2 linked regions of the Nordella sp. HKS 07 genome follow. The protein of the gene in region 1 interacts with the protein of each later gene in a pairwise test. Links are inferred from orthologs where the notes say so. Each region holds a gene or a part of one and is shown on either strand. Other genes may lie near its edges.

The links.
Region 2: the proteins of mtgA (region 1) and G5V57_RS32220 interact in binary tests that used the Escherichia coli proteins (3 or more experiments, as listed by UniProt). The link is inferred for Nordella sp. HKS 07 from one-to-one orthologs.

What each region holds. Positions count from the first base shown.
Region 1 is NZ_CP049258.1:1,193,287-1,200,350, forward strand. The notes cover bases 2,425-5,164. They hold mtgA (monofunctional biosynthetic peptidoglycan transglycosylase), read right to left. Parts: upstream 4,330-5,164; coding sequence 3,520-4,329; downstream 2,425-3,519. Other genes in these bases: G5V57_RS05740 (glutathione S-transferase family protein), read right to left, coding at 2,425-2,909; rpmF (50S ribosomal protein L32), read right to left, coding at 3,259-3,444; G5V57_RS05755 (polyprenyl synthetase family protein), read left to right, coding at 4,422-5,164. Also shown: G5V57_RS05730 (GNAT family N-acetyltransferase), read right to left, coding at 1-694; G5V57_RS05735 (lipopolysaccharide biosynthesis protein), read right to left, coding at 691-2,040; more of G5V57_RS05740, read right to left, coding at 2,292-2,424; more of G5V57_RS05755, read left to right, coding at 5,165-5,327; G5V57_RS05760 (aldo/keto reductase), read right to left, coding at 5,337-6,182; G5V57_RS05765 (hypothetical protein), read right to left, coding at 6,191-6,406; ispG (flavodoxin-dependent (E)-4-hydroxy-3-methylbut-2-enyl-diphosphate synthase), read right to left, coding at 6,495-7,064. UniProt on the Escherichia coli protein: Peptidoglycan polymerase that catalyzes glycan chain elongation from lipid-linked precursors. May play a role in peptidoglycan assembly during cell division in collaboration with other cell division proteins.
Region 2 is NZ_CP049258.1:6,794,842-6,799,595, reverse strand. The notes cover bases 1-2,915. They hold G5V57_RS32220 (penicillin-binding protein 2), read left to right. Parts: upstream 1-568; coding sequence 569-2,263; downstream 2,264-2,915. Other genes in these bases: G5V57_RS32215 (UDP-N-acetylmuramoyl-L-alanyl-D-glutamate--2,6-diaminopimelate ligase), read left to right, coding at 2,265-2,915; G5V57_RS32225 (cell division protein FtsL), read left to right, coding at 212-562; rsmH (16S rRNA (cytosine(1402)-N(4))-methyltransferase RsmH), read left to right, coding at 1-212. In the rest of the region: more of G5V57_RS32215, read left to right, coding at 2,916-3,731; G5V57_RS32210 (UDP-N-acetylmuramoylalanyl-D-glutamyl-2,6-diaminopimelate--D-alanyl-D-alanine ligase), read left to right, coding at 3,724-4,754. UniProt on the Escherichia coli protein: Essential cell division protein that catalyzes cross-linking of the peptidoglycan cell wall at the division septum. Required for localization of FtsN.

The sequences.
Region 1 (7,064 bases):
CTGCAAGTGCCGTGCCGCGCTGGCCTTTCCAGCCTTTGGCCTCGAGGGCGATCAACGCATCCACCCAGGGATCGACCGGATCACCGGGTTCCCAAGCGGTGCAATCGAGCTTGCCCTCCTCGCCGAGCCTGGATCTGAGCCGGCGATATTCCTTGCGCCGCTTGCGCTCGAAATTGTGCGAGACCCAGTCCTCGAATCTGCCCTGGAACCCAAGCGCCGCTCTTTCCCAGCGGGAGATAATCTCGATGGCTCCCCCGCCTTCCGCGACGGCCTCGCCGAGCATGTCCCAGAATGGGCCGGAGACCGGAAGCGCGCGGAATTGAATTGCCCGGCCGCGCTGCGCCGTCAGAAACGCCTTGAGCGTGGATTTTGGATCTTCCGCGCCGATCAGCGGCGTGCCGGAGAAGCTCAGGGGCGATGTCCAGGCGCGCCGCACGAGGCCGTGGCCGGCTTTGAGGGCGAAGACACCGCAGAGTTCCTCGCCGCGCCAAAGCGCCACTATTTCGGCGGGAAGCTGCGCCGAATAGTGCATCAATGCCGGCGCGAGCCAGGCCTGCAGGGCGGAACCGGCGGGGACGAAACTGCGCGCGCCGAGGGACCGCCAGGGCGCCGAGATCCGCTCGAATTCGGCAAGCGTCGCCAGTATCTCAATTCTGATGGTCTCAGCGCTGCCCGTCACCGGCAACATATTCATGGCCTCGGTCCCTGCGCGGGAAAAAGACGCCACGTGACCAGCAGCGTGGCGATCGCCTCGAAGGTGAAGGCGGCCGAAATGGCGACCGCGGCGCCCTCGATGCCATAGCGCGGGATGAGGGCCAGCCCCAAACCGCCATTGAGCAGGAATGTTGCAAGCAAGATCATCGCCGCCTTGTCCTGATGTCCCGATACGGCAAGCAAGTTCTGCGCCGGGCCGGCGAAGGCGCGGGCCAGGAGGCCGACAGCGAGGATGAACATGACCGGGTAGGCCGCCAGGAAGTCCGGGCCGAACAGCCAGAGCAGCGGCTTGCCGAGAGCGAGCAGGAAGGCCGCCGCCAGCAGAGAAGGCCAGAAGCACCAGTTCTGCATGCGGGTGAGGAAGGCCCGAATCTCGGCCAGATCGCCGCGGGCGTGCAGGATGGCGAAACGCGGCATCGCCACAGCGCCGATCGAGAAATGCACGAAGGCGACGAGGGAGATGGTTTTCAGCGCCGCGAAATAGATGCCGATCCGGTCCGGCGGCACGCGCAGATATTCGAGCAGCAGCACATCGAGATTGAGGATGAACAGCGTGAAGCCGTCGATCATGAAGAGCGGCAGCGAGGTGCGGGTCCAGTTCGCCAACATGTAGGCCGGCTGCGCTCTCGGCGTCGACCGTTCGAGACGTTTTCTGAGTGCCAGATATTGCGCGATCGCGGTTAGCCAGCAGGCGAGCACCAGCGCCAGCGCCGCCGTCGCGGCGTCGGGCGGACGCGCTGCCCAGTAGAAGATACCAATGCAGACGAAGAGCAGGATGGGTCGCAGGATATAGGGCGGGAAAAGCGCCAGATCGATCCAGCCTTGCGCGCGGCCCACGCCATCCTGGAAATCGGTGAGGCCATAGGCCGGCAAGCTCACCAGCGCGAGACCGAGCGGAACGAGATAGACCGGCTCGATGAGTCCGCTCCAATCCCTGATGAGCAGAACGGCAATGAGCGCGATGATGGCGCCGAGGACGAGGACGATCATGCGCCCGGCGCGCAGGAAGCCGTGGAACAGCTCCCATTTCTCCTGTTCGCGATATTGCGGAAGGAAGCGCATCACCGAGGTGGCGAAGCCGACCGACACCAGAGAGCCCAGGACCAGCACCCACACCCAGCCATAAGTGAAGATGCCGAATTCGAAGGCGCCCATCCAGCGGGCGAGCAGAATTTGGCTGAGAAAGGCGAGACAGGCAGAGGCGATACGGATGGCGAAGGCAATGAGCGCGCCGCGGCCCGAACGTGCACCTTCACCGCTGCTGCAGAGCAACGTTTCGGCCGGCTGTCGCAAGGCCGGCGGCACCCATTTCAGCAGCTGTTCCATTCCGCCCCATGATGAGTGCGGCGCAAGCTAAGGGCGAATACCTAAACTTCCCTTTGAGGGGATGGTTAACGGCCCACTCGCGGAATGAATCTAGTGTCCCGAATCCGAAGCTCGCCACAGCCAGCGGGATCTTCCGAGCGAACTTCGGATTCGGAAGGACACTAGAAAACCTAATGATTCTAGTGTGCTTTTGAACGCGAAATTCCTGTCGGTGCAAGCCGCCTGATATCAGGAACTTCGCGTTCAGCACACTAGTCCCGCGTTTCCCCCGAAAGCGGTGTCGCCTGCATGGCGGGACGAGCGGCGAATTCATCGAACCACGCTGTCAGGCGAGGCCGGCCGGCTCGGAAGGAAGGCAGGCCGCGGAATATGATCCAGTCGAGCGCCGTCGCGAGTGCGATATGGCCGACATGGAGGGGTGTCGATACATCCAGATTAGTCTCGAGCCAGTCATAGCTTGAGACCAGTTTCTCGACATAGCCGTCACGCAGCGGCGCGTAGCGCAGCTCGGCCGGGCGGCGCACGGTCTCCCAGCGCAGAGCGATGCCGGCCTCGCAGAGGCCCTGCGCCACGGCTTGCAGGCGCAAGGCTGTCCAGCGCGCCTCGCCCTCCCGCGGGATCAGGCGGCGCTCGGGCGCCAACGTGTCGAGATAAGCGCAGATGACGTCCGAATCGAAGATCGGCGCAAGTCCTGGTCGGACGAGCACCGGCACTTTGCCGAGCGGATTCTCGGCGAAGACCGTATCATTGCGGCGCGTCGGGCTGGTCTCGTGATGGATGACCTCGATCTGCGCCGCCAATCCGGCTTCATGGGCAAAGACCAGCGCCTTGCGTGCGTAAGGCGAATGCGTCTGGTAATAGAGTTTCATCACCATCCTCTTTCCATGGCTAGGCCCATAGATCGCCGGCCTTCCGGCATTCCACAAGGAATCGCAGCGGGACCGCGGGCGCGGGCATCGAATGGACCTTCACAGACGACTGGTCGGCTGGCCTCGAATACGATTTTGTGGATCTGGGCTCCGACAGCATCGAGCTGTGTGAGGGTGATGGCGGTAATTTCGACGCCGATGTCGATCTGCGTATCAACATCGTCAAAGCGGGACTGAATTACTGATTCTGATCAGAAGCCGCAATAAAGGCTAAGGCCGGCGCAAGCGCCGGCCCCCGCTTGAACGAATTCCCCTCAGAACCCGCTCGAAATGCTTGAGCTTGAGCGGATCAGAAATCGCTCTTGGGTTCCAGGATCTGGCGGCCCTTATACATGCCGGTCTTGAGATCGACATGGTGCGGACGGCGCAATTCACCGGACTTCTTGTCCTCGATCCAGGTGACGGTCTGCAGCTTATGGCCCGAGCGGCGCATGCCGATGCGGCTGCGGGACATCTTCTTGCGTGGAACGGCCATTTAAACTCTCCATCAAACAAAAGGCGCAAGCCCGGCCGGGCCGGGGCGCCAAATCTGGGGCGCTTATAGCGGGCTTCAAAGCCCGAGGCAAGTCACATAGGGACCGATCATGTTCATCCGGGCCATGATTCGCTGGGCGATGCGATTGACCCTTTTGGACGGCTTCCCGGCGTTCCGCTTGATCGGATTGGGCAGGACCGCCGCCAAGAGGGCGGCCTCCCGCTTCGACAATTTGGCGGCGGGTTTCTTGAAATGATATTGCGAGGCAGCTTCCGCTCCGTAAATTCCGGGCGCCCATTCGACGATATTGAGATAGATCTCGATCATGCGGCGCTTCGACCAGACCAGATCCATCCAGTAGGCCAACGGCAACTCCAGCGCCTTGCGGACCGGGCTGCGGCCATCCCACAGGAAGACATTCTTGGCAGTCTGCATGGAGATGGTGCTGGCGCCGCGGATCGGCCCTTCCCCGTCGCCATCGGTCGCCTCGTCCAGCACATCGCCGAACTCGATCCAGTCGACGCCGTTATGCGAGCAGAAGCGGGCATCCTCCGAGGAAACGACGGCGCGCGACAGATGCGGCGATATCTCATCGAAGCTGACCCATCGATAATCAATGCCATTGCCGCTGAACAGCCGGGTGATCATCAGATTGGAAGCGGGCGGCGGCACGACCGTATAGACCAGGGTCATCACGACGGGCCATAGCGCGGCGATAATGGCCACTGTGGCGATCCGGCGCGGCCAGGGATCGAAGCGCTTGAGCAGGCCGGTGATGCGCCAGGTCTTGGAGGCCACGGATGGGGTCTCGTCGCTCGTTTCGGTGGGGGGATGCGCCGCACGTCTCTGGAAAAGCGCCCGCCGTCTGACCTCGATATCAGTCATGACCGGCCCGATACAATACGCGGCGCCCCATAGGTTGAGTTTCCTTGCCCTTCTCTCTACAGCTTGCCCGAACCCTAGCACAGGACAGCATCTTGGCGTCACTCCCGCAAACCGAGTTCGAACGGCGTCTCAGTGCCTTTGCCGGGACCATAGCGGCCCATCTCGAACGCCTGTTGCCCACTGGCGGCGCCCCTGCACCGCGGCTCGTCGAAGCGATGCGCTATGCCCTTCTGGCGCCAGGCAAACGCATCAGGCCGTTTTTCGTCGCCGAGAGCGCCCGCCTCTTCGAGGTCGGCGAAATCCCTGCCTTGCAGGCGGGCGCGGCGATCGAATGCGTGCATTGCTATTCGCTCGTGCACGACGATCTGCCGGCAATGGATGATGACGATTTGCGCCGCGGCCGACCCACGGTGCACAAGGCCTTCGATGAGGCGACCGCGATCCTCGCCGGCGACGCGCTGCTCACCTTCGCATTCGAGATTTTGAGCAGCGAGGCCACGCATGCGGACGCCTCGGTGCGCGGCGAGCTCATCGCCGAGCTCGCCAAGGCGGCGGGCAAGGACGGCATGGCCGGTGGCCAGATGCTCGATCTCGCGGCCGAGAGCGAGAAAATCGCCGATCTCGGCCGCATCGTCACCTTGCAGGCGATGAAGACGGGCGCCCTCTTCCGCTTCGCCTTGCGCGCCGGCGCCATATTGGGCAAAGCCGGCGCGAACGAACGCGCGGCATTGAGCCTCTATGCCGACCGGATCGGACTTGCCTTCCAGATCGCCGACGACATTCTCGATGTCGAAGCCTCGAGCGCCACGCTCGGCAAGACGGCCGGCAAGGACAAGGTGGCCGGCAAGGCGACCTATGTCGATCTTCTCGGCCTCGATGGCGCCAAGGCCGAGGCGCGAAAACTGGTCGATGAAGCCAAGGACGCGCTCGCACTCTTTGCCGGCAAGGCGACGATCCTGGCCGCCGCCGCGGACTATGTGGTCGCACGGCGGAAATAGATCAGGTTTTCAGATCATCGGCAGGCCGCGCGGTTTGCGGCCGAGCGGAAAGGCCTGATCGAGACGCTGGATCTCGGCGGCGCTCAAGACGAGCCCGCCCGCCTTCGCATTGTCCTCGACATGCGCGAGCTTGGCCGCTTTCGGAATGGCGAAGAGCGAAGGCCTGCGCGTGAGCAAGGCGAGCGCCACCTGGCGCGGGCTCGAGCGATGGACGGCGGCGATCTCGGCCAGCACCTTGCCGCTCTTGCTCGCGGTGTCGGGGAAACCCGAATGGCCGAAGGGACTATAGGCGACCACCGCGACATCGTTTGCCTCGCACCACGGAATGACCGCATGCTCGATGGCGCGCTCCTCCAGGTGATAGAGCACCTGATTGCAGGCGATCCTGCCGGGTCCCGCGACGCTGAGCGCCTCTGCGAGATCGCCTTCATCGAAATTGCTGACGCCCCAGGAGAGGATCTTGCCCTCGCCTTTCAGGTCCTCGAAAGCCTGGAAGGTCTCGGCGAGAGCATATTGCCCGCGCCAGTGGAGAAGATAGCAATCGAGCCGGTCGGTGCCGAGACGCTTGAGCGATGCCTCGCAGGCACGCTTCGTACCGGCCCTGGACGCATTGCTGGGCAGCACCTTGGAAACGATGAAGACCTCTTCGCGCCGGCCCTTGACGGCCTCGCCGATGATCGTCTCCGCTTGGCCTGAGCCATACATCTCGGCGGTATCGATATGAGTCATGCCGAGATCGAGCCCGCGCCGCAGGGCGGCGATAGCGCTCGTCTTCTCCGCATGCTCGATATACCAGCTGCCCTGGCCGATGACCGGGACATCGCGTCCCGCTGCTCCGAAGCGTCTCGTCTGCATACGCACCCCTATGCTCGGTTGGCTCCATCCTGGACGTGGAAATAGGCCGAGTCGCCGACGAGTTCGCCCATCACGTCATCGACCGAGGTCACCAGCATATTGCAGCGCTTGCCGAGTTCCGAATCGGGCCGCTCGCCCATTGCGCAGGCGATGGAGAGATTGCGCACGATGGCCAGGCATTGCACGAAATGCTGGCGGTCGGAAAAGCTGAAGGGACGGGTCATGAGGGGGCCTCTCTTCATGATGATGGGAGGCGGAATATAGAACGAAATAAGAACAGAGTTCAATGTCAATCCGCTGTCCAGCAGAGAATTAAACCGAGCCCCATCGCTCCCTGACGTAATTCTCGACGATGCCCTTGAACTGGTTGGCGATGTCGGCGCCGCGCAAAGTGGCGACCTTCTTGCCGTCGACATAGACGGGCGCGGAAGGCAGTTCGCCGGTTCCCGGCAGCGAGATGCCGATATCGGCATGTTTCGATTCGCCCGGACCGTTGACGATGCAGCCCATGACCGCGAGCGACAGCGTCTCGAAGCCCGGATAATCGCGCCGCCAGTCGACCAAGCGGTCGCGCACATAGGTCTGGATGTCCTGCGCCAGTTCCTGGAACACCGTCGAGGTGGTGCGCCCGCAGCCGGGACATGCGATGACCATGGGCGCGAAGGAACGCAAGCCCATCGTCTGCAGGATCTCCTGCGCCACGATCACCTCGCGGGTGCGGTCGCCGCCGGGTTCGGGCGTGAGCGAGATGCGGATCGTGTCGCCTATGCCTTCCTGGAGCAGGACGGCGAGTGCGGCCGTCGAGGCGACGATGCCTTTCGAGCCCATGCCCGCTTCGGTGAGGCCCAGATGCAAGGCGTAATCGCAACGCCTGGCGAGGAG
Region 2 (4,754 bases), 5.6 Mb from region 1 along the record:
CCTCACGCCACATGCCGGGGCGTGAAGCGGGGGAAGAAGCGCGTTTCATTCCCGTCTTCCGGGGGCATCAGGAAGCGAGCGTGGCCGAGACGGCGGACAATCCGCGCGCCCGCTCGGCAAAGTTGCGCGCCGGCGAGCGCACCTCGGCGCCAGCACTGGCTCTCAATCTCGAAGATATCGCGGTTCCATCGGTCGAAGGGCGGCGCAACTGATGCTCAGAGCATTCAATGCATGTCTGGTCGTGGCGGTCCTCGTCTCCGCCTATGTGCTCTATTCACTGGAGCATTCCATTCGCGGCATCGAGCGGCAGATCGCGCGCTCGAACGCCGCCATCGCCAACGAGAAGGAGACGATCGGGCTTCTCAATGCCGAATGGTCGAGCCTGATCAGGCCGGATCGCCTGCAGCGGCTCGCCGAGCAATATCTCGAGCTGAAGCGCATATCGCCCGATCAATTCGTGAAGATCAACGAGCTCGCGACGCGCATTCCCGACGAACCTCCGGTCAAGCTGGAGGAGCAGGGCAAGGACGCGATCGGCGACATTCTAAAGGCGATGGAGTGAGGCGTGATGCTGTTTTCAATGCGCCAGGACGGAAGCCTCGCCGGACGCAATCGTCTGCGGCTGGTGAACTTCGGATTCGTCATGTTCTTCGTGGCGATCGCCTCGCAACTCGCCAATCTCACTTTGTGGCAGCAGCGCCCCGAGAAGCCGGTCATCGAATATAGCGAGCGGGTGCCGCGGCCCGACATCGTCGATCGCAATGGCGTGGTTCTGGCAACCGATGTTTCCGTATTCTCGCTCTATGCCGATCCGCGCAAGATCCTCGATGTCGACGAGGCGGTCGAACTCTTGACCGCCACCGTGCCGAGCTTCGATGCCAAGTCGCTGCGCCAGAAGCTGTCGCAGCCCAACCGTGCGTTCATGTGGCTCAAGCGCGAAGTGAGTCCGTCGGAGCGCGAGGCCATCCACAATCTCGGCATTCCCGGACTTGGCTTCCGGGCCGAAACCAAACGCGTCTATCCGATGGGCCGGCTGGCCAGCCATGTGCTGGGCTATGTCGATCTCGATTCCAAGGGCATCGCCGGCATCGAGAAATTCCTCGACGATCAGGGCGCGCTCTATACCGCCTCGCTCGGCGAGGACAATACGCGCGCCATGCCGGCGGTGCTCTCGATCGACATCCGCGTCCAGCACGCGTTGGCCGACGAGCTCGCCAAGGGCATCGCCAAGTTCCGCGCCCTGGCGGGCGGCGCCATCGTTCTCGATATGCGCAGCGGCGAAGTGCTGGGCCTGGTGTCACTGCCCGATTTCAATCCCAATCAGGAAAACAAGAATTTCACCTTCGACCAGGCCAACCGGATGACGAGCGGCGTCTTCGAGCTGGGTTCGGTCATCAAGGCGGTGTCCTTCGCCATGGCGCTGGACTATGGCACTGCTACCCTCGCGAGCCAGTTCGATGCCCGCGCGCCGCTGGTCATCGGGCGTGCCGCCATCCACGACTTCCAGCCGACAAGGCGGATTCTGACGCTGCCCGAGGTCTTCACCAACTCCTCCAATATCGGCACGGCTCGCATGGTGCTCGCCGTCGATCAGGAACGGCACCAGGCATTCCTGCGCCGGGTCGGACTGATGGATCGGCTCGTGACGGAGCTACCGGAAAACGCCAAGCCGATCCTGCCCAAGCGCTGGGGCAGACTGGTCCAGGCGACCGTCGCCTTTGGCCACGGTTTTGCCGTACAGCCCCTGCAAGGAGCCCAGGTGGTAGCGGGTTTGCTCAATGGCGGAAATATGCTTCCGGTGACGTTCCTCAAGCGCGACGCAGCTGATGCGCAGGCGCTGGCGAAGCGCGTGGTGAAGCCCGAAACCAGCGAGAAGCTGCGCTATCTGTTCAGGCTCAACGGGCTCGAAGGCAGTGCGCGCAGCGCCAACGCCAAAGCCCCCGGCTACCGTATCGGCGGCAAGACGGGCACGGCCGAGAAGGTCGTCAACGGACGCTACGACAAGACCAAGAACCTTACCGTTTTCACGGGCGCCTTTCCGATGGATAACCCGCAATATGTCGTCATGGTGATGATGGACGAGCCGCAGGCAACCCCCGAGACCTACGGCTTCTCGACCTCGGGCTGGAACGCGGTGCCCACCGCCGGCAACATCATCGCCCGCATCGCGCCGTTGCTCGGCGTCGAGCCGGAGCTCACCGATGCCGAGCGCAAGGAGATCGCCAAGCAGCAGGCGAAAGCGTTGAAGGAAGGCAGGACCTGAAATGAGCGTGCCTCTCTCGCGCCTCCTCGCCGACGATGCCGCGCTGCCGCAGGGCGCCAAGGACGCGGCGATCTCCGGTCTCACCGCCGACAGCCGGCAGGTGAAGCCGGGCTTCCTCTTCGCCGCCTTGCCAGGCACGAAGGTCGACGGCGCCCAGTTCATTCCGCAGGCCGTCGCGGCCGGCGCGGCAGCGGTGGTCGTTGGCCAGACGGTCACGGCGCCGGCGGCGAATTCGATCCTGATCAAGTCAGCCAACCCACATCAGCTCTTCGCGCGTATCGCGTCGCGCTTCGCCGGCAGCCAGCCCGATATCGTCGTCGCCGTCACTGGCACCAATGGCAAGACCTCGGTCGCGGCCTTCGTGCGACAGATCTGGCAGTCGATGGGATTTCGCGCCGCGAGCATCGGCACAGTCGGCATCGTCGGACCGGCGGGCGAGGAATATCTCGCCCATACGACGCCCGATCCGGTCAAGCTGCATCACACGCTGGCGGGTCTCGCCCAGGATCACGTCACCCATCTCGCCATGGAAGCGTCGAGCCACGGGCTTGCGCAGTTCCGGCTCGACGGAGTCCGGCTGGCGGCCGGCGGCTTCACCAATCTGACTCGCGACCATCTCGATTATCACGCGACCTACGAAGAATATTTCGCCGCAAAAATGCGACTGTTCTCGGAGTTGCTGCCTGAGGGCGCGCCCGCGGTGGTCAACGCCGATGTGGAGATCGCCCAGGATGTGCTGGGGCGCGCCAAGGCGCACGGCCTCACCGTCTTCACAGTTGGCGAGAAGGGGCATGATCTCAAGCTGGTCTCCTGCATGCTCGACGGCTTCGGCCAGCGCCTGGTACTGGCGACGGCGAGCGGGCAGCACGAAGTCTACCTGCCGCTGGTCGGCGATTTCCAGGTGTCCAACGCGCTCGTCGCCGCCGGCCTCGTCATCGCCACGGGGGGCGAGGAGGCCCTCGTCCTGCATGCCCTCGAATCGCTCAAGGGCGCCAAGGGCCGGCTCGATCTGGTGGCGCATTCCGCCAAGGGCGCCCCGATCTTCGTCGACTATGCCCATACGCCCGATGCGCTGGAGAAGGCGATACTGGCGCTGCGGCCCTATGTTAAGCGCAGGCTCGCCGTCGTATTCGGCGCCGGCGGCGACCGGGACAAGGGCAAACGCCCGCAAATGGGCGCCATCGCGGCGAAGTTCGCCGACATTGCCTATGTGACCGACGATAATCCGCGCTCGGAGGATCCGGCCATCATCCGCGCGGCGGTGATGGCGGCTTGCCCGGGCGGGATAGAAATCGGCGACCGGGCGCTTGCCCTCAGGACGGCGATCGAAGCGCTGGAAGAGGGGGACATCCTTCTCGTCGCCGGCAAGGGGCATGAACTCGGCCAGACGATCAGCGGCAAAGTGCTGCCTTTCAGCGACCATGATGCGGTGAAGGCGGCGGTAGGCGGGCAGGATTACCATGGCTGAACGGCCGCTGTGGACCATTGATGAGCTGATCGCCGCCGCGGGTGGGACCTTGCGCGGCACGGTCTCGATGCCGCTCACCGGCGTCTCGATCGACAGCCGGAGCGTGGCTCAGGGCGACATCTTCGCTGCGATCAAAGGCGACCGGGTCGATGGCCATGACTATGCCGAGAACGCGCTCAACTCGGGCGCCGGGCTCGCCATCGTGTCACGCCCGACAGAGGCCATGGCGGCGGCGGGTCCACTTCTCATCGTCGACGACGTGCTGAAGGCGCTCGAGAAGATCGGGCTCGCGGCCAGGGCCCGCTCGAAGGCGCAGATCATCGCCGTGACCGGCAGCGTCGGCAAGACCAGCACCAAGGAGATGCTCAGGCTTGCGCTCTCGGCTTCTGGCTATACGCATGCCTCGGTCGCGTCGTTCAACAATCATTGGGGCGTGCCGCTCACGCTGGCGCGCATGCCGGCCGACACCGCCTATGGCGTGTTCGAGATCGGCATGAACCATCCGGGCGAGATCACGCCGCTGGTCAAGATGGTGCGCCCGCATATCGCGGTCATCACCACCGTGGTCGCCGTTCACCTCGGCTATTTCTCGTCCGTCGCCGAGATCGCCGATGCCAAGGCGGAGATCTTTCTGGGTGTCGAGCCCGGCGGCCATGCGGTGCTCAATCGCGACAATGAATTCTTCGACCGCCTGAGCGCCGCGGCACGCTCGACCGGTGTCGCCAATATCGTGAGCTTCGGGCGGGATGCAGCCTCGGATGTCTATCTCGAAAGATCGGTGCTGCACGCCGACTGCTCGTGCATCACGGCGACAATCCAGGGCGAACCGGTGATTTACAAGCTCGGCATGCCGGGCGAGCATATGGTGCTCAACAGCCTTGCGGCGCTGGCCGCGGTCAAACTCGCCGGCGCCGATCTCGCGCGGGCGAGCCTGGCGCTCGCTGCGGCGCAACCCGCCAAGGGACGTGGCGTGCAGATGACACTCAGGGCACCCGGCGGCACCATCCTTCTCATCGACGAGAG